Regions from separate parts of the Paenibacillus sp. JJ1683 genome, predicted to be linked through region 2. Evidence: a T-box and tRNA genes for the amino acid it is inferred to sense, from the RefSeq annotation. Region 2 holds a T-box; the other holds one or more tRNA genes.
What was found. The T-box of region 2 lies ahead of ileS (isoleucine--tRNA ligase). A T-box ahead of a tRNA ligase gene usually reads a tRNA of that ligase, here a tRNA-Ile.
Positions count from the first base shown of each region.

Region 1 (10,776 bases), 2.2 Mb from region 2:
CCTCAATAACATATGGAAATGGCTTAACCATTTGATCATGATGAATTTGATTATAAGCACGGTAGTCTTTAACCAGCTCAGATACATCCGTTAATCCCGTAAAAGTACGGAGTTGATCGTCCAGCGTTCCCCCCATATGAGGAATAATGTGCTCCCGCGTTAGCGGATCCGCATCTGGATGGTTCAAAATGTGTAGAAATGTGCTGATTATCAACTCATTCGTATCCATAATGGTACCGTCTAAATCAAACAAAATCGTATTTATCATAGATGCTCCTTCTTGTTCTCATCCGTGTCTTCCTTAGATAGCTTATCCGCTGTGGCTGTTGGAGAAACCGCATCCTGCCCAGGACGGGATACTTGTTCTGGCGTCATATCAGGTACCTGATCAATCCCCGTCTTGCTGGAGACAATCGGGTCGCTATATCTCGCAACGGCCGAGCCCTTCCGACGACGAACCAAGATAAAAATCACGGCAGCCACAATGATGAAAATAGCAAGCAACTGTGAGATCCGTACATTACCGTAATTCGGGTCCAAGTACCCCGGTTCAAACCCTAGCCATACCATAGGGGACCACAGAGCATTCACAAAGGAAGCCAGCCAGTCCGGTCCCTGAAAGGCCAAGCTGTCCGTCCGCACCCGCTCGATGAAAAAGCGACCAATAGAGTACCAAATGAAGTAAAATGCAAACATTTCACCCGCACGTACAAATTTCATCCGGCGAATCACAAGCAGCAAAATCACGCCCACGATACTCCACAGCGATTCGTACAGGAACGTAGGATGGTGAAACACCCCATTAACATTCATCTGATTCACAATGAAATCCGGTAGATGCAGCTGACTGCGCAAAAAAGTCTCCTCCGTTGGTCCACCGTAAGCCTCTTGATTGACAAAATTACCCCAGCGTCCAATCGCTTGACCGATTAATAGACCCGGCGCACAAATATCAGCAACACGCCAGAAGTTATACCCTTTATAACGGAAATAAATAACCGCACATATAATGGCACCAATCAAGGCACCATATATCGCGATACCGCCATTCCAAATTTTAAAGATATCCCATAGATTATCCCGGTAGTCTTCCCATTTGAAGGCTACATAATAAATACGCGCTCCAATAATGGCCGATGGAACACCCAGAAGCAGCATATCCATAAAGAATTCCTGCGGAATACCGAATCTTTTTCCCTCACGGATGGCGAGATATAAACCCACAAGCGCCGCCAGCCCCAAAATAAGCCCATACCAATGGACCTTGATTGCCCCGATTGAAAAAGCAATCGGATTCAGCAGTAATGTTGCCGTTGACATATGTTTCTCTCACTCCTTGTCCTTCCTTGCAACCGAACGAACCTTAATCCATCTCTTCCATATCTTCAGAAATCGTAGCAGTCAGCTTGTTTGTAAATTGCAGGGCTGCATTAACTCCCATTTGTTTCAAACGATAGTTCATCGCCGCTACCTCGATAATAACAGCCAGATTTCGGCCTGGACGAACTGGAATCGTAACGAGTGGAACATCTGTATCAATAATGCGTGTAGTTTCTTCATCGAGACCGAGACGGTCATACTGCTTGTCCTGTTGCCATGCCTCCAGGCGGACAACCAGTGTAATTCGCTTATTATTACGAACTGCACCAGCACCAAACAGTGTCATCACATTAATAATGCCTACACCTCGAATTTCAAGCAGGTGACGAATGAGTTCAGGTGCTGTTCCATGCAACTGAAAATCGGACGTTTGCCGGATTTCTACCGCATCATCTGCTACCAAGCGATGCCCACGTTTGACAAGTTCCAGTGCTGTTTCACTCTTACCAATTCCACTACTGCCTGTAATAAGCATTCCCACGCCATACACGTCACATAATACGCCATGAATAGTTGCCGTAGGTGCCAGCTTTCTTTCCAGAAAACCTGTGATACGGCTCGATAAAATCGTCGTCGCCATATTAGTCCGCAGTACAGGAATATCTCGCTCTGTACTTGCCTCCACTAGCTCGGCCGGTACCTCCAGGCCACGTGTGATGATAATACATGGAGTCAGCTCTGTACACAAACGCTCCATTCGATCCCGTCGCTCCTCAGGAGGCAGCATACCCAGAAAGGCCAGCTCAGACCTTCCCAAAAGCTGTACCCGCTCCTGTGTATGATATTCAAAATACCCGGCCATCTCCAGGCCTGGGCGATTCAAATCGTCCACGGTGATCAGTCTGCGCAGACCCTTTTCACCGGAAATAACCTCCATTTGGAATTGCTGTACAAGCTCGGATACCTTTACCTGTTTAGCCATTGTATTCTCTCCTCATCTGCAAAAACCGGATTCTATACGCCATTTGATTTATGTAGCATTATTCTATTAACCATACAACCCCACGCAGTCTATCCTGAATGAGTCCACACTTCACTTGATTTAACAATGGGATTCCAGGCTATCCCTATCCCGACAGTTGGAGGCCCCAATCTGGAACTCCTGCCAACGAACCTTGTCTAAATCTAGACCTGCACCATTGTACACCCATCGTATCGGAATTTTCCATTGAATGCAATGCCGAAGCTAGTAGCGGATATGATATACAAAAGAGTCGCAGTTCTCCGCTTGGGAAAACTGCGACTCTCTTCCAGAGGCTGATCTTATTCGCCAACCAAAATGCTCAATTCCGATTCCTTATCAAAAATATGAACTTTGTTCATATCAACAGCCAACTTCGCTTTGACACCATCACGAGTATTGGAACGTCCGTCTACACGGGCAATAATCGTATCGTTTCCAGCACCGCTCAGGTACAACAGCATTTCATGACCGAGATTTTCCGTTACATCCACAGTGGATGTAAAGATCGTGTTCGGAGAAGCCTCCAAGAATACAGGCTCTTCATGAATATCCTCAGGACGAATGCCCAAGATCACTTCTTTGCCAATGTAGCCTTTCGCTTTCAAAATCTGTCCCTTACCTTCAGGTACAAACAGATCCAGACCTGGTGCTGTGAAATGCAATGCACCTTCTTTTTCAACTAGCTTACCCGAGATAAAGTTCATTGTAGGAGAGCCGATAAAACCAGCAACGAACAGATTCACTGGACGGTTGTACAGTTCATCCGGGGATGCAGCTTGTTGAATGATACCATCCTTCATAACTACAATCCGATCACCCATCGTCATGGCTTCAACCTGGTCATGTGTTACATAGATAACGGTCGTTTCCAGACGCTTAGCCAACTTCGTGATTTCCGCACGCATTTGACCACGCAACTTGGCATCCAAGTTGGACAGTGGCTCATCCATCAAGAAGACTTGTGGGTCACGCACAATCGCACGTCCCAAGGCAACACGCTGACGCTGACCGCCTGATAACGCTTTCGGCTTGCGATCCAGCAGATGCTCAATATCAAGGATTTTAGCTGCTTCACGTACGCGTTTATCAATTTCTTCCTTTTTAACCTTGCGGAGCTTCAGACCAAAAGCCATGTTTTGGTATACATTCATATGCGGATACAAGGCATAGGATTGGAATACCATCGCGATATCGCGGTCTTTTGGAGCCACATCGTTCACAACACGATCACCAATGTACAATTTACCGTCCGAAATTTCCTCCAGACCAGCAATCATACGAAGTGTAGTAGACTTCCCACAACCAGAAGGACCAACCAATACGAGAAATTCTTTATCTTGAATGTCCAAATTGACATCAACAACCGTAGCTTTTTCTGCACCCGGATATTTCTTAAAAATATGCTCTAAACGTACGCCAGCCATAGCTTTTGCCTCCCCAAGGTCAAGTTTTGAAATCGAATACATTTTCTACTTGTATCTTACCCTAGTACCTAAACCCTGGCTATTCGCAAACTGCACAAAAATGCTATTTCCTTTTTGTCACTTTGTACAATAGCAGATATAGTTTGACCAAAACTGCATCATTAAACGTCCGCACGTCCAATCCGGTCTCCTGTTTAATCTTGTCCAAACGGTAAATCAATGTATTACGGTGAACATACAGACGCTTGGCTGTCTCACTCACATTACAATCCAGTTGAAAAAAGATATCCAATGTAGCCATCGTTTCTGAGTCTTCCAGTATGACAGATGACTTCATTACCTGCTCCAAAAATAGTACACGCTGCTCCTTGGGAATGCGATTTAACAGTCTCTCCAAATGAAGCTCCCATGAAAGGTGGATGTGCTCTGTTACATGAAAAAGCTTGCCAAGATGGATCGTCTCCCATAATAAATTCAGCTCGTGGGGGAAACTTTGCAAAGGGACCGAAGGCTTGGAAATCGCCAAATGGAATACACCGACCCATTCATTCGCGATAAGCTCATATAACCCCAAGCTAAAAGCCGTAAGTACCTCCTCCAGCGGTTCCGCAAAATCTGCCTCTCTAGTCTCAGGATCTTTATCCCGTTCATCGTCGGCTCCTAATAACAGCTCCTTTTTTGCGAGAATCAGCCAAGATTGTTCGTCTAATGGAGTAAGCAGCACTTCCCCTCCAAAATAGCTCGCTAACAATCGATGAAGCTGCGTATAGGTGATAGCCCCATCCTGTGTTCCCTCGCCATTCAGTAAAAAAGGCACCATACACGCTGATAACGAATCACGAAGCTCCAATTCAGTGGGAACTTCTTCCTCACTGTTTAGGTCGGCAGCCTGCTGTATGAGCCATTGTCCAAAACGATTCATCCGCTCTTCCTCGCTATAGGCTGGGTTGATCGACAAGCGTGAACCATTCTGCCAGACTTGTTCCATGTTCCCCAGTAACGCTTCTATCAACTTCCGTTCTCGATCCGTCAAATATCTGTCCTCTACCGCAAAAGCAGCCAGTTCACCTACCGATGCACGAAACGGAAAATATAATTTATTCTCACTAACAAACGATCTATCCGGTATAACTGAATCGGCTGTTTCACCTTCAGCCATCATTTCTGGGCACCAAGGCACTATGGTAAAAGGCGCTTGAATTATATTCTGAAGCTGTTGCTGAATCCATTCTGTATCCAAAGTCACGCGATCACCACTTCACTTTTTTTAGAATATAGATTAAACACTAAGCGAACATAATGAACTCATTATAACCCGTCGATACCTTAAAATAAAAAGCTATATAAAAACATAACTTATAACAATACAAAAAAAGCCATCAACTTATAGTTGATGACTTCTGATGAGCCATGAAGGACTCGAACCTTCGACACCCTGATTAAAAGTCAGGTGCTCTACCAACTGAGCTAATGGCTCGTAAAACTGGTGGAGGATGATGGATTCGAACCACCGAACCCGTAAGGGAGCAGATTTACAGTCTGATGCGTTTGGCCACTTCGCTAATCCTCCATATAAAGGTGGCTCGGGACGGAATCGAACCGCCGACACGAGGATTTTCAGTCCTCTGCTCTACCGACTGAGCTACCGAGCCATATCCATTGGCAAAAAAATAAAGTGCGGAGGGATACCCCTTCCCACTTTAGTACGGCGAAAATACTAAGCTGAAAAATGGCGGAACTGACGGGATTCGAACCCGCGATCTCCTGCGTGACAGGCAGGCATGTTAGGCCTCTACACCACAGTTCCCTATATTTTTCAAAAAAAATGGTGCCGGCGAGAGGACTTGAACCCCCAACCTACTGATTACAAGTCAGTTGCTCTACCAGTTGAGCTACACCGGCACAATGGTGGAGGCTGAGGGGATCGAACCCCCGACCCTCTGCTTGTAAGGCAGATGCTCTCCCAGCTGAGCTAAGCCTCCTGGGTATGTATGGTAGCGGCGGAGGGGATCGAACCCCCGACCTCACGGGTATGAACCGTACGCTCTAGCCAGCTGAGCTACACCGCCATAACATAATTTACTAGCTTGTCCTAAATGGCGGAGAGAGAGGGATTCGAACCCTCGCACCACTTACGCAGTCTAACCCCTTAGCAGAGGGTCCCCTTATAGCCACTTGGGTATCTCTCCATATAAACGGACTCGCTTAGTGAAATTCTACAAGATATTCAGATTATCAATAAAATGATATTGAATATCAAGCGTAATTCCAAGGTTACACCTTGAAAACTGGATCCGAAACTTCATTGCGTCTTATCTTAGGATAAGCCCTCGACCGATTAGTATTGGTCAGCTCCATGCATTACTGCACTTCCACCCCCAACCTATCTACCTCGTCGTCTTCAAGGGGTCTTACTAATTGGGAAATCTCATCTTGAGGGGGGCTTCACGCTTAGATGCTTTCAGCGCTTATCCCTTCCGTACATAGCTACCCAGCGGTGCTCCTGGCGGAACAACTGGTACACCAGCGGTACGTCCATCCCGGTCCTCTCGTACTAAGGACAGCTCCTCTCAAATTTCCTACGCCCACGACAGATAGGGACCGAACTGTCTCACGACGTTCTGAACCCAGCTCGCGTACCGCTTTAATGGGCGAACAGCCCAACCCTTGGGACCTACTTCAGCCCCAGGATGCGATGAGCCGACATCGAGGTGCCAAACCTCCCCGTCGATGTGGACTCTTGGGGGAGATAAGCCTGTTATCCCCAGGGTAGCTTTTATCCGTTGAGCGATGGCCCTTCCATGCGGTACCACCGGATCACTAAGCCCGACTTTCGTCCCTGCTCGACTTGTAGGTCTCGCAGTCAAGCTCCCTTCTGCCTTTGCACTCTTCGAATGATTTCCAACCATTCTGAGGGAACCTTGGGGCGCCTCCGTTACTCTTTAGGAGGCGACCGCCCCAGTCAAACTGCCCACCTGACACTGTCCTCGCACCGGATCACGGTACCAAGTTAGAACCTAGATACGATCAGGGTGGTATCCCAAGGATGCCTCCCCTCAAGCTGGCGCTCAAGGTTCAACGGCTCCCACCTATCCTGTACAGATCGTACCCAAATTCAATATCAAGCTGCAGTAAAGCTCCATGGGGTCTTTCCGTCTTGTCGCGGGTAACCTGCATCTTCACAGGTATTAAAATTTCACCGGATCTCTCGTTGAGACAGCGCCCAAGTCGTTACGCCATTCGTGCGGGTCAGAATTTACCTGACAAGGAATTTCGCTACCTTAGGACCGTTATAGTTACGGCCGCCGTTTACTGGGGCTTCGGTTCATAGCTTCGCCCGAAGGCTTACCACTCCCCTTAACCTTCCAGCACCGGGCAGGCGTCAGCCCGTATACTTCGCCTTGCGGCTTCGCACAGACCTGTGTTTTTGCTAAACAGTCGCTTGGGCCTTTTCACTGCGGCCCCCTCGGGCTATTCACCCTACCGAGGCACCCCTTCTCCCGAAGTTACGGGGTCATTTTGCCGAGTTCCTTAACGAGAGTTCTTCCGCGCGCCTTAGAATTCTCTTCTCGCCTACCTGTGTCGGTTTGCGGTACGGGCACCTTCTCCTGGCTAGAGGCTTTTCTTGGCAGTCTGAGATCATGACCTTCGCTACTATAATTTTCGCTCCCCATCACAGCCCAGCCTTCACGATGTGCGGATTTGCCTACACACCAGCCTCACTGCTTAGACGGACATCCATCAGTCCGCGTTACTACCCTACTGCGTCACCCCATCGCTCATAGCGGATTACGGTGGTACAGGAATTTCCACCTGTTGTCCTTCGACTACGCCTATCGGCCTCGCCTTAGGTCCCGACTTACCCTGAGCGGACGAACCTTCCTCAGGAACCCTTAGGCTTTCGGCGGATCTGATTCTCACAGATCTTTTCGTTACTCATACCGGCATTCTCACTTGAATGCAGTCCAGCGCTCCTTCCGGTACACCTTCAACCCGCATTCAACGCTCCCCTACCCCTGATGCAAAGCATCAAGCCATAGCTTCGGTGGTGTGTTTAGCCCCGTTACATTTTCGGCGCAGAGTCACTCGACCAGTGAGCTATTACGCACTCTTTCAATGGTGGCTGCTTCTAAGCCAACATCCTGGTTGTCTGTGCAACTCCACATCCTTTCCCACTTAACACACACTTGGGGACCTTAGCTGATGGTCTGGGCTGTTTCCCTTTCGACAATGGATCTTAGCACTCACTGTCTGACTCCCGGAACTAAATCTATGGCATTCGGAGTTTGACTGAGCTTGGTAACCCTTGCGGGCCCCGCACCCAATCAGTGCTCTACCTCCACGATTCTTCTTTCCGAGGCTAGCCCTAAAGCTATTTCGGGGAGAACCAGCTATCTCCGGGTTCGATTGGAATTTCTCCGCTACCCCCACCTCATCCCCGCATTTTTCAACATGCGTGGGTTCGGGCCTCCAGTGCGTGTTACCGCACCTTCACCCTGGACAGGGGTAGATCACCCGGTTTCGGGTCTACGTCCACGTACTCATTCGCCCTATTCAGACTCGCTTTCGCTGCGGCTTCAGCTCTTCACCTTAACCTTGCACGGGAACGTAACTCGCCGGTTCATTCTACAAAAGGCACGCCATCACCCATAGATCGGGCTCTGACTTCTTGTAAGCACACGGTTTCAGGATCTATTTCACTCCCCTTCCGGGGTGCTTTTCACCTTTCCCTCACGGTACTGCTTCACTATCGGTCGCCAGGGAGTATTTAGCCTTGGCAGATGGTCCTGCCGGATTCATACGGGGTTTCACGTGCCCCGCACTACTCGGGATCCGTCTCGGAGGGAACGGGTTTTGAACTACAGGGCTTTTACCTTCTCTGGCGGGCCTTTCCAGACCTCTTCATCTAACCGGTTCCTTTGTAACTCCATGTGAGACGTCCCACAACCCCAAGGAGCAAGCTCCTTGGTTTGGGCTAATCCGCGTTCGCTCGCCGCTACTGACGGAATCACTATTGTTTTCTCTTCCTCAGGGTACTTAGATGTTTCAGTTCCCCTGGTCTGCCTCTCACTCACCTATGAATTCAGTGAGTAGTGACTGTCGATGAAGACAGCCGGGTTTCCCCATTCGGACATCCCCGGATCAAAGCTTGCTTACAGCTCCCCGAGGCCTTATCGTTGTTCGCCACGTCCTTCGTCGGCTCCTGGCGCCTAGGCATCCTCCGTGTGCTCTTTGTAGCTTAACCTAGACTTTTCTTTCATAAAAAGAAAATGTCGATATCTGCTACCTCTATTTCACTTGTTTACACAAGATCAGCTTAAAGGAATATTCTAAAACGCAATTTCGTTTCGGTATCCAGTTTTCAAGGTGCAATGATAAATCTTTTGGTGGAGCCAAGCGGGATCGAACCGCTGACCTCCTGCTTGCAAGGCAGGCGCTCTCCCAGCTGAGCTATGGCCCCAAAAGGAAATATAAAGTTATATGGTGGGCCCTAGTGGACTCGAACCACCGACCTCACCCTTATCAGGGGTGCGCTCTAACCAACTGAGCTAAGGGCCCATAATAAACCACCAAAAAAAATTATTCTTTAGTGGTTGCGCTTGGCGGCGTCCTACTCTCCCAGGACCCTGCGGTCCAAGTACCATCGGCGCTGGAGGGCTTAACGGTCGTGTTCGGGATGGGTACGTGTGGAACCCCTCCGCTATCGCCACCAAACGCTTGAGAGTTTGAACTCTCAAAACTGAGCAACGAGTGAGTAACAGGCCTAAACCTGAGTTTTGAAGCTTACGCTTCATATTTGAATGTTTCCATTGCAGGAAACGATTCTCCATAGAAAGGAGGTGATCCAGCCGCACCTTCCGATACGGCTACCTTGTTACGACTTCACCCCAATCATCTACCCCACCTTCGGCGGCTGGCTCCTTGCGGTTACCCCACCGACTTCGGGTGTTGTAAACTCTCGTGGTGTGACGGGCGGTGTGTACAAGACCCGGGAACGTATTCACCGCGGCATGCTGATCCGCGATTACTAGCAATTCCGACTTCATGTAGGCGAGTTGCAGCCTACAATCCGAACTGAGACCGGCTTTTCTAGGATTGGCTCCACCTCGCGGTTTCGCTCCCCGTTGTACCGGCCATTGTAGTACGTGTGTAGCCCAGGTCATAAGGGGCATGATGATTTGACGTCATCCCCACCTTCCTCCGGTTTGTCACCGGCAGTCTGCTTAGAGTGCCCAGCTTGACCTGCTGGCAACTAAGCATAAGGGTTGCGCTCGTTGCGGGACTTAACCCAACATCTCACGACACGAGCTGACGACAACCATGCACCACCTGTCTCCTCTGTCCCGAAGGAAAGATCTATCTCTAGACCGGTCAGAGGGATGTCAAGACCTGGTAAGGTTCTTCGCGTTGCTTCGAATTAAACCACATACTCCACTGCTTGTGCGGGTCCCCGTCAATTCCTTTGAGTTTCAGTCTTGCGACCGTACTCCCCAGGCGGAATGCTTAATGTGTTAACTTCGGCACCAAGGGTATCGAAACCCCTAACACCTAGCATTCATCGTTTACGGCGTGGACTACCAGGGTATCTAATCCTGTTTGCTCCCCACGCTTTCGCGCCTCAGCGTCAGTTACAGCCCAGAGAGTCGCCTTCGCCACTGGTGTTCCTCCACATCTCTACGCATTTCACCGCTACACGTGGAATTCCACTCTCCTCTTCTGCACTCAAGCTCCCCAGTTTCCAGTGCGACCCGAAGTTGAGCCTCGGGATTAAACACCAGACTTAAAGAGCCGCCTGCGCGCGCTTTACGCCCAATAATTCCGGACAACGCTTGCCCCCTACGTATTACCGCGGCTGCTGGCACGTAGTTAGCCGGGGCTTTCTTCTCAGGTACCGTCACCTCAAGAGCAGTTACTCTCTCAAGCGTTCTTCCCTGGCAACAGAGCTTTACGATCCGAAAACCTTCATCACTCACGCGGCGTTGCTCCGTCAGGCTTTCGCCCATTGCG
Region 1 covers NZ_CM129820.1:178,775-189,550, reverse strand. The annotation lists gene ppaX (pyrophosphatase PpaX) at 1-268, opposite strand, end outside; gene lgt (prolipoprotein diacylglyceryl transferase) at 265-1,320, opposite strand; gene hprK (HPr(Ser) kinase/phosphatase) at 1,364-2,302, opposite strand; gene ACUC6J_RS00800 (ABC transporter ATP-binding protein) at 2,644-3,768, opposite strand; gene ACUC6J_RS00795 (PucR family transcriptional regulator) at 3,872-5,014, opposite strand; tRNA gene ACUC6J_RS00790 (tRNA-Lys) at 5,173-5,245, opposite strand; tRNA gene ACUC6J_RS00785 (tRNA-Tyr) at 5,253-5,338, opposite strand; tRNA gene ACUC6J_RS00780 (tRNA-Phe) at 5,348-5,420, opposite strand; tRNA gene ACUC6J_RS00775 (tRNA-Asp) at 5,499-5,575, opposite strand; tRNA gene ACUC6J_RS00770 (tRNA-Thr) at 5,595-5,670, opposite strand; tRNA gene ACUC6J_RS00765 (tRNA-Val) at 5,675-5,750, opposite strand; tRNA gene ACUC6J_RS00760 (tRNA-Met) at 5,761-5,837, opposite strand; tRNA gene ACUC6J_RS00755 (tRNA-Ser) at 5,866-5,957, opposite strand; rRNA gene ACUC6J_RS00750 (23S ribosomal RNA) at 6,087-9,013, opposite strand; tRNA gene ACUC6J_RS00745 (tRNA-Ala) at 9,154-9,229, opposite strand; tRNA gene ACUC6J_RS00740 (tRNA-Ile) at 9,251-9,327, opposite strand; rRNA gene rrf (5S ribosomal RNA) at 9,367-9,483, opposite strand; rRNA gene ACUC6J_RS00730 (16S ribosomal RNA) at 9,602-10,776, opposite strand, start outside.
Region 1: it encodes a tRNA-Ile, which carries the amino acid that the T-box ahead of ileS (isoleucine--tRNA ligase) is inferred to sense. The anticodon was not compared.

Region 2 (10,776 bases):
GAAAAACGAATTATAAAGCGCTTACGAAAAGAATTCAATAAAATGGTATAATGCTTGGGGATATCCGGAAGCGATGGAAACGGCGAATAAAAAAATGCCCTCAGGAGATAATGTACATTAATGTTGCTCCTTGGGAGGTAAGACACGATGACCCGAAACAAAGTGGAAATTTGCGGTGTGGATACCGCCAAACTGCCGGTATTAACCAATGCAGAGATGCGCGAGCTGTTCACATCACTTCAGCAAAATAATGAACGATCAGCCAGAGAAAAATTGGTCAACGGCAATCTCCGGCTCGTCCTGAGTGTGATTCAGCGTTTTAACAATCGGGGGGAGTTTGTGGACGATTTGTTCCAGGTAGGATGCATCGGCCTGATGAAGGCGATTGATAATTTTGACCTTTCGCAAAACGTAAAGTTCTCCACTTATGCGGTGCCGATGATCATCGGAGAGATCCGCCGTTATTTGCGGGATAACAATCCGATCCGTGTGTCCCGTTCGTTGCGGGATATTGCATATAAGGCGCTTCAGGTGCGGGACAGTCTGACAAATCTGAACTCGCGGGAACCAACGATTTTTGAAATATCAGAGGTGCTGAACGTGCCTAAAGAAGATGTTGTGTTCGCATTGGATGCGATTCAGGATCCAGTTTCGCTGTTCGAGCCGATATATCACGACGGGGGCGACCCAATCTATGTGATGGATCAGATCAGTGATGACAGAAATAAAGACGTCTCATGGATTGAGGAAATCGCTCTCCGGGAAGCGATGCATCGCCTGGGCCAGCGTGAAAAGATGATATTGTCTATGCGTTTTTATGAAGGAAAGACGCAAATGGAGGTTGCCGACGAAATCGGTATCTCTCAAGCCCAGGTTTCGAGATTAGAGAAGTCGGCTATACAGCAAATGCAAAAACATGTAAAGTCCTAATGAAATGAATGCTTGAATGATTCAGTGATAAAAACGATCCCGTGCGGATCGTTTTTGCGTTTGCAGGACATTTTTTGGGCTCTCCCACTCATATAGTGAAATAAAGGATGTGATGCGTGTGAATGCACCGGAAACGTCAGTAAGAGCCATGAAAATTTCCGAGTTTCAAACCAAGGATGTCATTAACATTGTAGATGGACGACGTCTAGGACAAATCAGTGATCTGGAGATTGACGTACGACAAGGGAAAATTGAAGCTATTGTGGTTCCGGGCAGCAGCCGATTCATGGGTTGGTTTGGAGGGGGAAGCGAATTGGTTATTCCGTGGCGCAACATTGTGAAAATTGGTTCGGATGTTGTGCTTGTTCGACTGGAGGGATTGCATGAGCCGCCGGATGAGAGGGAGGAAAAGTCTTATATCGAACGTCAGGAACGGAATGACCGACGGGGCTTTTGAACAGCAGGTACACGTAATTTAGTATGTTGTGAAGACACAGCGGCGGCTTTTTGGTACACTGGGCAGTAGAGGTGAGAACGAAATGGAACCGTTTATAGTGAATACCGAGGCTAGAGGGACTACGCCCATGCAAGATGGCGGACGTCCCGTGCCAGAGTTGTTATATATCCAATCTTGGGAGCGGCAGGTTCAGGGATTAACAGTGGGGTTTACAGGGCGTCATGGCGGTGTCAGCGAAGCGCCATACGACAGTTTGAACTGTGCGTTTCATGTAGGCGATGACCCCGTGAAAGTCATTCGCAATCGCCGACTGATTGCTGAGCAGCTTGGTTTTGCTGCTGAAGCGTGGACGTGCGGCGAGCAGGTCCACGGTAATCATGTTGCTGCTGTCCAGGCTACCGATCGTGGGCGAGGCTTTATGGATCGTGCCTCAGCTTTTCAGGACACAGATGGACTTGTGACGAATATACCAGGCATTTTGCTGACGTCCTTTTATGCGGACTGTGTACCCTTATATTTTTGTGATCCCGTGCATCGTGTGATTGGATTGGCGCATGCAGGCTGGAAGGGAACAGTTGCGGAGATTGTGTTGAAAATGGTACAGACCATGCAAACTGAATATGGATCTCAGCCGTCCGATATACTAGCAGCTATTGGTCCTTCTATTGGTCCTGAATCCTATGAGGTAGATGAGCATGTGATGAATCAAATCCGGGTTTTAGAGCATGATTGCCCGGGTAATGATAAATGGGAAGGTTCTGTTTATTTCCCCTTAACTGGTGGAAAAACACTACTCGACTTGAAACAATGCAATCGACACATTATGATGAAAGCAGGAATATTGCCGAGCCATATCGAATGTACTACCTTGTGCACGAGTAGCCGCAGCGATTTATTTTTTTCATATCGCAAGGAAGGCGGCGTTACAGGAAGAATGGCGAGTTGGATTGGTCTGGAAGAGAGGTGAGTCCTCCCGTGTCTTTGGAGGAACGAATTAAAGAAGTTAACGCCCGTATCGAAGCGGCATGTGCCCGTAGCGGACGTTCGCGTGATGAAGTAAATGTGATCGCTGTCACGAAATATGTTTCGGCGGCGGCAATGGCATCCGTATTGGATAACGACTTGGAGCATGTGGGCGAAAATCGCTGGCAGGATGCTGCGGATAAATGGAGCAAGTTGGGTGATCGGGGAACGTGGCATTTTATTGGTCATCTCCAAACGAATAAGGTTAAAGATGTAATTGGAAAATTTAGATTTATACATTCGCTTGATCGCTTATCGCTTGCTCAGGAATTGGACAAGAAGGCAGCCGCTTTGGGACTGCGAGTCAAAGCTTTTGTGCAAGTCAATATTTCTGGGGAAATTTCAAAATACGGCTTATCCTCCGAGGCAGTTGCCCCTTTCCTGGAACAAATTCGCGAGTTGGAACATGTGGATGTAATCGGCCTGATGACCATGGCTCCTCATGAGGAAAACCCAGAACATACTCGACCTGTGTTTCGGGGATTACGTGAACTGCGTGATCGGTTAAATGGACAAGCTTTGACTAGAGAACCTATCGTTCACTTGTCTATGGGGATGTCCAATGATTTTGAAGTGGCGGTTGAAGAAGGAGCGACTTGGTTGCGGCTTGGTTCCGTACTGGTCGGACGAGAGGAGGATTTTCAGTGGGCGTAATGAATAAGTTCATGAACTTTCTGGGCCTTCAGGAAGAAGAGGAAGTTATAGAGCGAGAGGTTATGAATACGCCGGAAGATCAAGAAATTGAAACCCCAAGCTTTGATAAACGTAAGAACCAGAAGGGCACGAATGTTGTCAGCATCCATTCACAAAAAAATGTGAAAGTTGTTCTGTATGAGCCGCGTTCTTACGATGAAGCACAGGAAATCGCCGACCATATCCGTTCCCACCGGACCGTCGTGGTTAACTTGCAACGAATTCGCAAGGATCAGGCGCTACGCATCATTGATTTTTTGAGTGGCACTGTGTATGCACTGAGTGGCGGCATTTCGAAGGTCGGTAACAATATTTTTCTGTGCACACCGGATACGGTTGAAATTCAAGGCTCCATTACGGAGATACTGGCTGACACTGAACAAGAACTTAACAGAATGAGGTGAGCTTTTCTTGATCGAGGTAATTTACTGGCTATTTCAGATTTATTCGTACATGATCATTGCATATGTCCTGCTGTCATGGCTTCCTAATGCCAGAGAGAGTGTGATCGGTGATTTACTTGCCAGGTTTGTGGAGCCATATTTGTCTCCTTTCCGCAGGTTTATACCGCCAATCTTCGGGATGATTGATATTTCACCTATCGTAGCGCTGATTGCTCTGCGTTTTGCATCGTACGGTTTGATTTCTTTAATCGGCAATTTCGTCTAGGAGGATTTATGCGGACTGAGATTTATGAGCATTTTCACCCGGATGAACGGGATTATGTGGATCGTGCTTCCGAATGGATCAGTCATGCGGGAGCTTATCATGAGCAGAAGCTGACTGATTTTTTGGATCCGCGGCAACAGTACATATTGGAGACACTTGCTTCGAAGGAAGACAAGGTCACGATTAGGGTAGATGGCGGATACATGGCTTCGGAACGAAAGCGGGCGCTGATTGCGCCCGATTATTCGTATTTGGACGATGAGGAAATGGGAATTCAGGTCCTTTCCATCACTTCTGATGATCATAAAATCAATACCCTTGAGCACGGCGATTATCTAGGTGCCATTTTGGGGCTTGGGATCAAGCGTGGCAAAATCGGGGACATTCATGTGCTGGATGATGGGTGTCATGTATTGGTGGCGTCAGAGATTGGAGATTTTATGACCATGCATTTGCAGCAGGTACATCGTGTTCATGTATGGACAGAACTGTTGCCAGTAGCAAGTCTCCGAACGAAGGAAGTCGCATTAGAGGCGATGGATCTGACGGTGGCTTCTTTGCGCCTGGACGGGATTGCTAGTGACGTCTACAAATTGAGCCGCAGTAAAATATTAACACCGATTCGAGCGGGACGATGTCGGGTAAACTGGAAGGTGGAGGAGAATCCATCGACTTCACTTAAAGTTGGGGACGTTATTTCCATGCAGGGATTTGGGCGTTTTAAAGTGCTTGAAACAGACGGGATGACAAAAAAGGGTAGATTCCGTGTCAAAATTGGTAAGTTTGTATAGCTGAAGGCAGGATTCATGAGATTTCTGTCGAAAGAATTAACCTATAGCGTTGAACTGGAACGATTTTGCTCTGTACAGTATTCACAAAACGGGGTATGATGACCGATAGATGATATTGAGCGTCGTGACGCGGAAAATGAATTTTTTGTCAATCTTATAGGAGGTGGACGGCATGCCATTAACGCCATTGGATATACATAATAAGGAATTTGCCCGCCGGCTTCGCGGTTATGATGAGGATCAAGTTAATGAATTTTTGGATCAGGTGATCAAGGACTACGAGGGCGTTATCCGTGAAAATAAAGAATTGAGCACCCAGTTGTTGAACGTACAGGAGAAGCTCGATCATTTCGCGACAATTGAGGATACACTGAGCAAGACAATTATTGTCGCGCAGGAAGCAGCTGATGAAGTTCGCAACAACGCCAAGAAAGAATCTCAACTGATCGTGAAGGAAGCGGAAAAAAATGCGGATCGTATTGTGAACGAAGCATTGTCCAAATCCCGTAAAATCGCGTTGGAGGTTGAAGAGCTGAAGAAACAGGCTTCAATTTACCGAGCACGGTTTCGTACATTGGTGGAAGCGCAGCTCGACTTGTTAAGCCAAGATGGCTGGGAAGCACTTGAAAACCGGGAACGCGAAGTGCTGGAGCGCGAGCGTGAAATGAAAGAAATTTACTAATTTTGATTTCTGACAAGCTTTTATTAGGTCTTGTTAGGGTTGACTTTTATCTTTAAACAGGCTATAACTGTAAATACTATACTGAATTCAACGATTATCCGTCTATCGGTTGATGGTTGTGATTCAAGGCAACGATGTTGCTGATTTAAGATTTCGATGAATTTAACATGTTTAATTCGTTGATGGGAACGAGTACGTCATGATTTGTCCCTCAGAGAGTTGGCCTACCGGTGCAAGCCAACGTTCAGAACATGACTGAAGATCCTCCCGGAGAAGTGAGCTGAAGCGCTTAAACTTGGGGCGTGTGTAAGCGATCACCGTTTGCCATGCGTTATAATGGCGCCCTGCTGAAGTAGAGTAGGGCTCAGAGAGTCGTGACAAGATCGTCTTTTTAGATTGGTCTATTTACGGAATCAGGGTGGTAACGCGAGCACAGTCTCGTCCCTTTTACAGGGATGGGGCTTTTTTTGTTGCTTTTTTAAGTGCGCTAGAACAATTAATGATGAGCAGAGAGGAAGTATAACGTTATGAACAGAGTGGATGTTAAAGAAAAAGCACGGTCACGTGACCTACGCATCCTGAGCAAATGGAAACAGGAGGACACATTCCGTAAATCCATTACCAATCGTGAAGGAAAGCCCAATTTTGTGTTTTATGAGGGCCCACCAACAGCTAACGGCAAACCACACATCGGTCATGTGCTGGGTCGCGTAATTAAGGATTTCGTCGGCCGCTATCAGACTATGAAGGGATATCGTGTCGTACGGAAGGCGGGTTGGGATACGCATGGCCTGCCGGTGGAACTGGGTGTGCAAAAGCAACTGGGGATCTCCCACAAACCTGAAATTGAAGAATATGGTGTTGAGAAATTTATTAAAAAATGTAAAGCGAGCGTGTTTGAATACGAGCAGCAATGGCGCGATTTAACCGAAGCGATCGGATACTGGACAGACCTTGATCACCCGTACATTACCTTGGACAATAACTATATCGAGAGCGTATGGAACATTTTGGCGACGATTCATGAGAAAGACCTGCTGTATCGTGGTCATCGTGTGAGTCCGTATTGCCCGGATTGTCAGACGACGCTAAGTTCCCATGAAGTAGCACAGGGCTACAAAGATGTAAAGGATCTGAGTGCCACGGCCAAATTCAAGCTGCATAGCAGTGGTGAATATGTACTGGCCTGGACGACAACACCTTGGACCTTGCCGAGCCACGTGGCGCTCGCTGTCAACCCTGAGCTGGAATACGCACGTGTGAAGCAAGAAGATGGTGTATACATCGTTGCTAAAAATCTGGTTGAGACCGTAATTAAAGGTGATCATGAAGTGATTGGCACACTATCGGGTTCTGAACTGGTAGGCCAAACCTATACCCCGCCATTTACTTATTTTCAGGTGGAAAAGGGCAACCAAATTCTGGGTGCGAAGTTCGTAACAGACTCCAGCGGTACAGGTATCGTTCATATGGCTCCGGCACATGGTGAGGATGACTATCGCGTATGTCGTGAAAATGGTGTTGGGTTTATCAACGTAGTGGATCTTCAAGGTAACTATGTAGCTGAAATCACTGATTTTGCAGGCCGTTTTGTGAAAGATTGCGATGTAGATATTGTGAAAATGCTATCCGAAAAAGGTTTGCTGTACAGCAAGGAAAAATACGAGCATAGCTATCCGTTTTGCTGGCGCTGCGATACTCCATTACTGTACTATGCTATGGACAGCTGGTTTATCAAAACAACTGCGATCAAGGATCAACTGATTGCCAACAACAGCGAAGTTGAATGGTACCCAGGTCATGTACGCGAAGGACGCTTTGGCAAGTTTTTGGAGGAACTGGTGGACTGGAACATCAGTCGTGATCGCTATTGGGGTACACCGCTTAATATCTGGGTTTGTGAGGAAACTGGAGAACAGTTCGCACCCCACAGTATTGCTGAGTTGAGAGAACGTGCGATTGGGGACGTGCCGGCGGATATCGAGCTACATAAACCATATGTAGATGATATCAAGGTTCGTAGCCAATGCGGTAAATACGAAATGACTCGCACACCGGAAGTCATCGACGTATGGTTCGATAGCGGTTCTATGCCGTTTGCACAGCATCATTATCCTTTTGAGAATAATGAAACGTTCGAGCAGCAATTTCCAGCAGATATGATCTGTGAAGGGATTGACCAGACTCGTGGCTGGTTCTATAGCTTGCTTGCGGTTTCGACTATGCTGACTGGCAAAGCTCCTTACAAAGCTGTCATGGCAACAGGCCATGTACTGGATGAGCAGGGTCAGAAAATGTCCAAATCGAAGGGCAATGTTATCGATCCGTGGGAAGTAATTGACGAGTACGGTACAGACGCTTTCCGCTGGGCATTGCTCTCCGATAGCGCACCATGGAATAGCAAACGTTTTTCCAAAGGCATCGTAGGCGAAGCTAAATCGAAGCTGGTAGATACGCTTGTCAATACACACGCATTTCTGACTTTGTATGCAGATATTGACGGATTTGATCCGGCACAGCATCCGTTCAAGCCATCGGCACACAAATTGGATCGCTGGATTTTGTCCCGTCTGAACAGCTTAATTTTGGTTGTGGACAAAGCATTGTCTGTCAATGACTTCCTGAACTCTGCCAAAGCGATTGAGTCGTTTGTGGATGAACTGAGTAACTGGTATATCCGTCGTTCACGTGATCGATTCTGGGGTAACGGGCTTACAGAAGATAAGCTGGATGCGTACCGCACACTGACGAAGGTGCTGTTAACGACGGCGAAGCTGCTTGCACCGTTCACACCGCTGCTTGCTGAGGATATTTACCTCAACCTGAGCAATGGGGAAAGTGTTCATCTGGATGACTATCCGTCTGCCAATGAATCCTTAATTGATCTGGAACTGGAGCGAGATATGGAAACGGCACGTCGCGTCGTTGAATTAGCACGTAATGTCCGTAACGAAACGGGTTTGAAAACACGTCAACCGTTGTCTGAGTTGATTCTGTCTATGGATCAGGATTTTGACCTGGGTGGCTATGAGGAAATCATCAAAGATGAGATCAATGTGAAGCATATTCATGTTGAGACGGACGATAGCGGATTTGTAGATTTTACATTGAAGCTGAATTTGAAAGTGGCAGGCAAGAAATACGGCAAAAATGTCGGATTCCTACAAAATCTTTTCAAGGGAATGTCTGCTGAAGAAACTCGTTCTGTTTTAGAAAAAGGGGTACTGAACGTGGCTTCTCCAGAAGGAGAAGAGTTGCAAGTTACAGCTGAGGAATTGCTGGTGGAGAAAAAAGCGAAAGAAGGCTTCGCTTCTGCTTCTGGCTATGGCTTAACGGTAGCGTTGAACACAGACATTACACCGGAGCTTGAGCAAGAGGGCTGGGTACGTGAAGTGGTTCGTGCGGTACAAGACTACCGCAAAAAGCTGGATCTGCCGATTGAAAAGTATGTAGCATTGACGTTGGATGTAGACAACGACTTGCGTCAGGCGATCGAAAGCTTCGACTCTGTGTTGCGTGAGAACGTATTGGTAACCACGGTGACATTCGGTCAAGCCGAACCAGCGGAACATGTAGAAGTGAATGGCAAAACGATCGGCGTTCATATTGGGGAATAATTACAAGCCCCCTGTCCCATAATACAATAACAGGCAGCATATAAAAACGAGCCTAAGCATCGGAAACGGGTTTCCTCCGTTACGTGCTTCGGCTCGTTTGCTGCTTTCGGGGCAGCCATGGGAAAAGGGGGATTGTGCATATGACAGCACGGTCAAGGCGCAGACTGGGAAGGAGTCTCCGAGGGATGAACGGAGAAGGGGCCGCCATAGCCTCAGATAAGGGAATAGCAGGTGACCAGGCAGAGAAACTAAGTCGTGTGGAAAAGCTGGTGCAAGCTGTATCAGAGCAGATGGAACGAACACGTATTGCAGATTACGCTTTGCTGCTGAATAAGCCTTGGCGATTACTTTGGCTAAACCTAATATCAGGTGTTTCCCGTGGAATCGGCATTGCGCTAGGGTTTACTTTTTTTGCCGCTACCATAATTTATGTGCTGCAAGTGCTCGGAGCGTTGAATTTGCCGATTATCGGTGATTATATCGCTGATATTGTACGGATCGTACAGCGACAATTAGAGCTTACTACCTACTAGGGCGTTTCACTTTTAAGCTTCCGATTCGTCCTCGTGCAAATCTGGCTCCAGCAGACCTTCACCCTCGCCATCTTCTATATAACGCTGATAAATAGAACTGCGGACAATGGATACATTTCTGCCATAAATGTCAGTAGCGACAAAGCTTTCATATGGCTCTACGAAGCCCATATTATCATCGCCAGCTTCAATTTCCATATCATCATAGCGGTGGATTTCACCACTTTCCGCCATGGCCGGAGTGTTAGAGGTTCCCCAATTTTCAACGATCTGCCAAGCATCTTCACCGTCAAAGCCGTTTTGTTCTTCACGCTCATCCAGGCTTGTTCTACCGAACGCGGGAGCGAGAAATTCTTCCTCCACCGGACGGTTGTTGGATACTTCTGTCTCAGGACTGTATTCTTTGCAATAAATGGTATAGGGAACAGCCAACAGGCGTTCATAGGGGATGGGTTTGCCGCTGGCGGCGCAAATGCCATAGGTTCCCTTATCCATAGCCATCAAGGCTGATTTGATACGTTCCAATTGAAACTCGTCATGCTCCAGTAAGGAAATATCTTTGGCTCGCTCATAGGTTTCGGTAGCTAGATCGCCTGGATGGTTATCGATGGGAGAAAGCTCACCGGTTTGGTCGCGTTGAGAATCGCCGAGTCCATAATGGTCGTTGTTTTGCAAACGATGCTCAATTTCCTTTTTGCGTTCCAGCAGTTCGTTACGCAAGCCCTGCAATTGTTGCTCCGTCAATGGGGACATGGAATCCTCTCCTTGTTCTAGATTTACATGCATGCGTTGTGTCAGGTATGCTCCTTGTAGTGTGCACCGGGAAGACCTCTTTTACATAGGAAATTCTAATCAAATGTGATTGAGTTCATTCCATTTAAGGACTATGCTCGATAGCCTGCAGGACTCGTGGACGATCTGAGAAGGCTTATGCTACAATAAATGGGTTCGACAACGGATATAAGCGGATCGGAGTGACGAAGGACTGTGATTTATTTTGGTATTGCGCTAATTATTTTTTTGATTGATCAGGGTGTCAAATATTTGGTGGCTACGCGGATGGAATTGTACGAGCAAATACCAGTCATCGGCAATTTCTTTTTAATCACCTCTCATCGTAATCGCGGAGCCGCTTTTGGGATTTTGGAAGGGCAACGCTGGCTTTTTATCGTGATTACAATTGTAGTTGTGATCGGGATCGTATGGTACCTGAGAAAAACGGTCAGAGCTGGGCAAAAACTACTTCCTGTTGCGCTAAGTTTGGTGCTTGGGGGAGCGGTTGGTAATTTTTTGGATCGAGCTATTTCTGGAGAAGTAGTTGATTTTGCACAGTTCAATTTTGGAAGCTACACATTCCCGATTTTTAATGTGGCAGACTCGG
Region 2 covers NZ_CM129820.1:3,740,347-3,751,122, reverse strand. The annotation lists gene sigE (RNA polymerase sporulation sigma factor SigE) at 1-51, shown strand, start outside; gene sigG (RNA polymerase sporulation sigma factor SigG) at 148-930, shown strand; gene ACUC6J_RS16000 (YlmC/YmxH family sporulation protein) at 1,043-1,387, shown strand; gene pgeF (peptidoglycan editing factor PgeF) at 1,470-2,354, shown strand; gene ACUC6J_RS15990 (YggS family pyridoxal phosphate-dependent enzyme) at 2,363-3,064, shown strand; gene ACUC6J_RS15985 (cell division protein SepF) at 3,055-3,507, shown strand; gene ACUC6J_RS15980 (YggT family protein) at 3,515-3,772, shown strand; gene ACUC6J_RS15975 (YlmH family RNA-binding protein) at 3,781-4,563, shown strand; gene ACUC6J_RS15970 (DivIVA domain-containing protein) at 4,736-5,245, shown strand; T-box leader at 5,416-5,694, shown strand; gene ileS (isoleucine--tRNA ligase) at 5,773-8,862, shown strand; gene ACUC6J_RS15960 (DUF5665 domain-containing protein) at 9,003-9,395, shown strand; gene ACUC6J_RS15955 (TraR/DksA C4-type zinc finger protein) at 9,408-10,148, opposite strand; gene lspA (signal peptidase II) at 10,383-10,776, shown strand, end outside.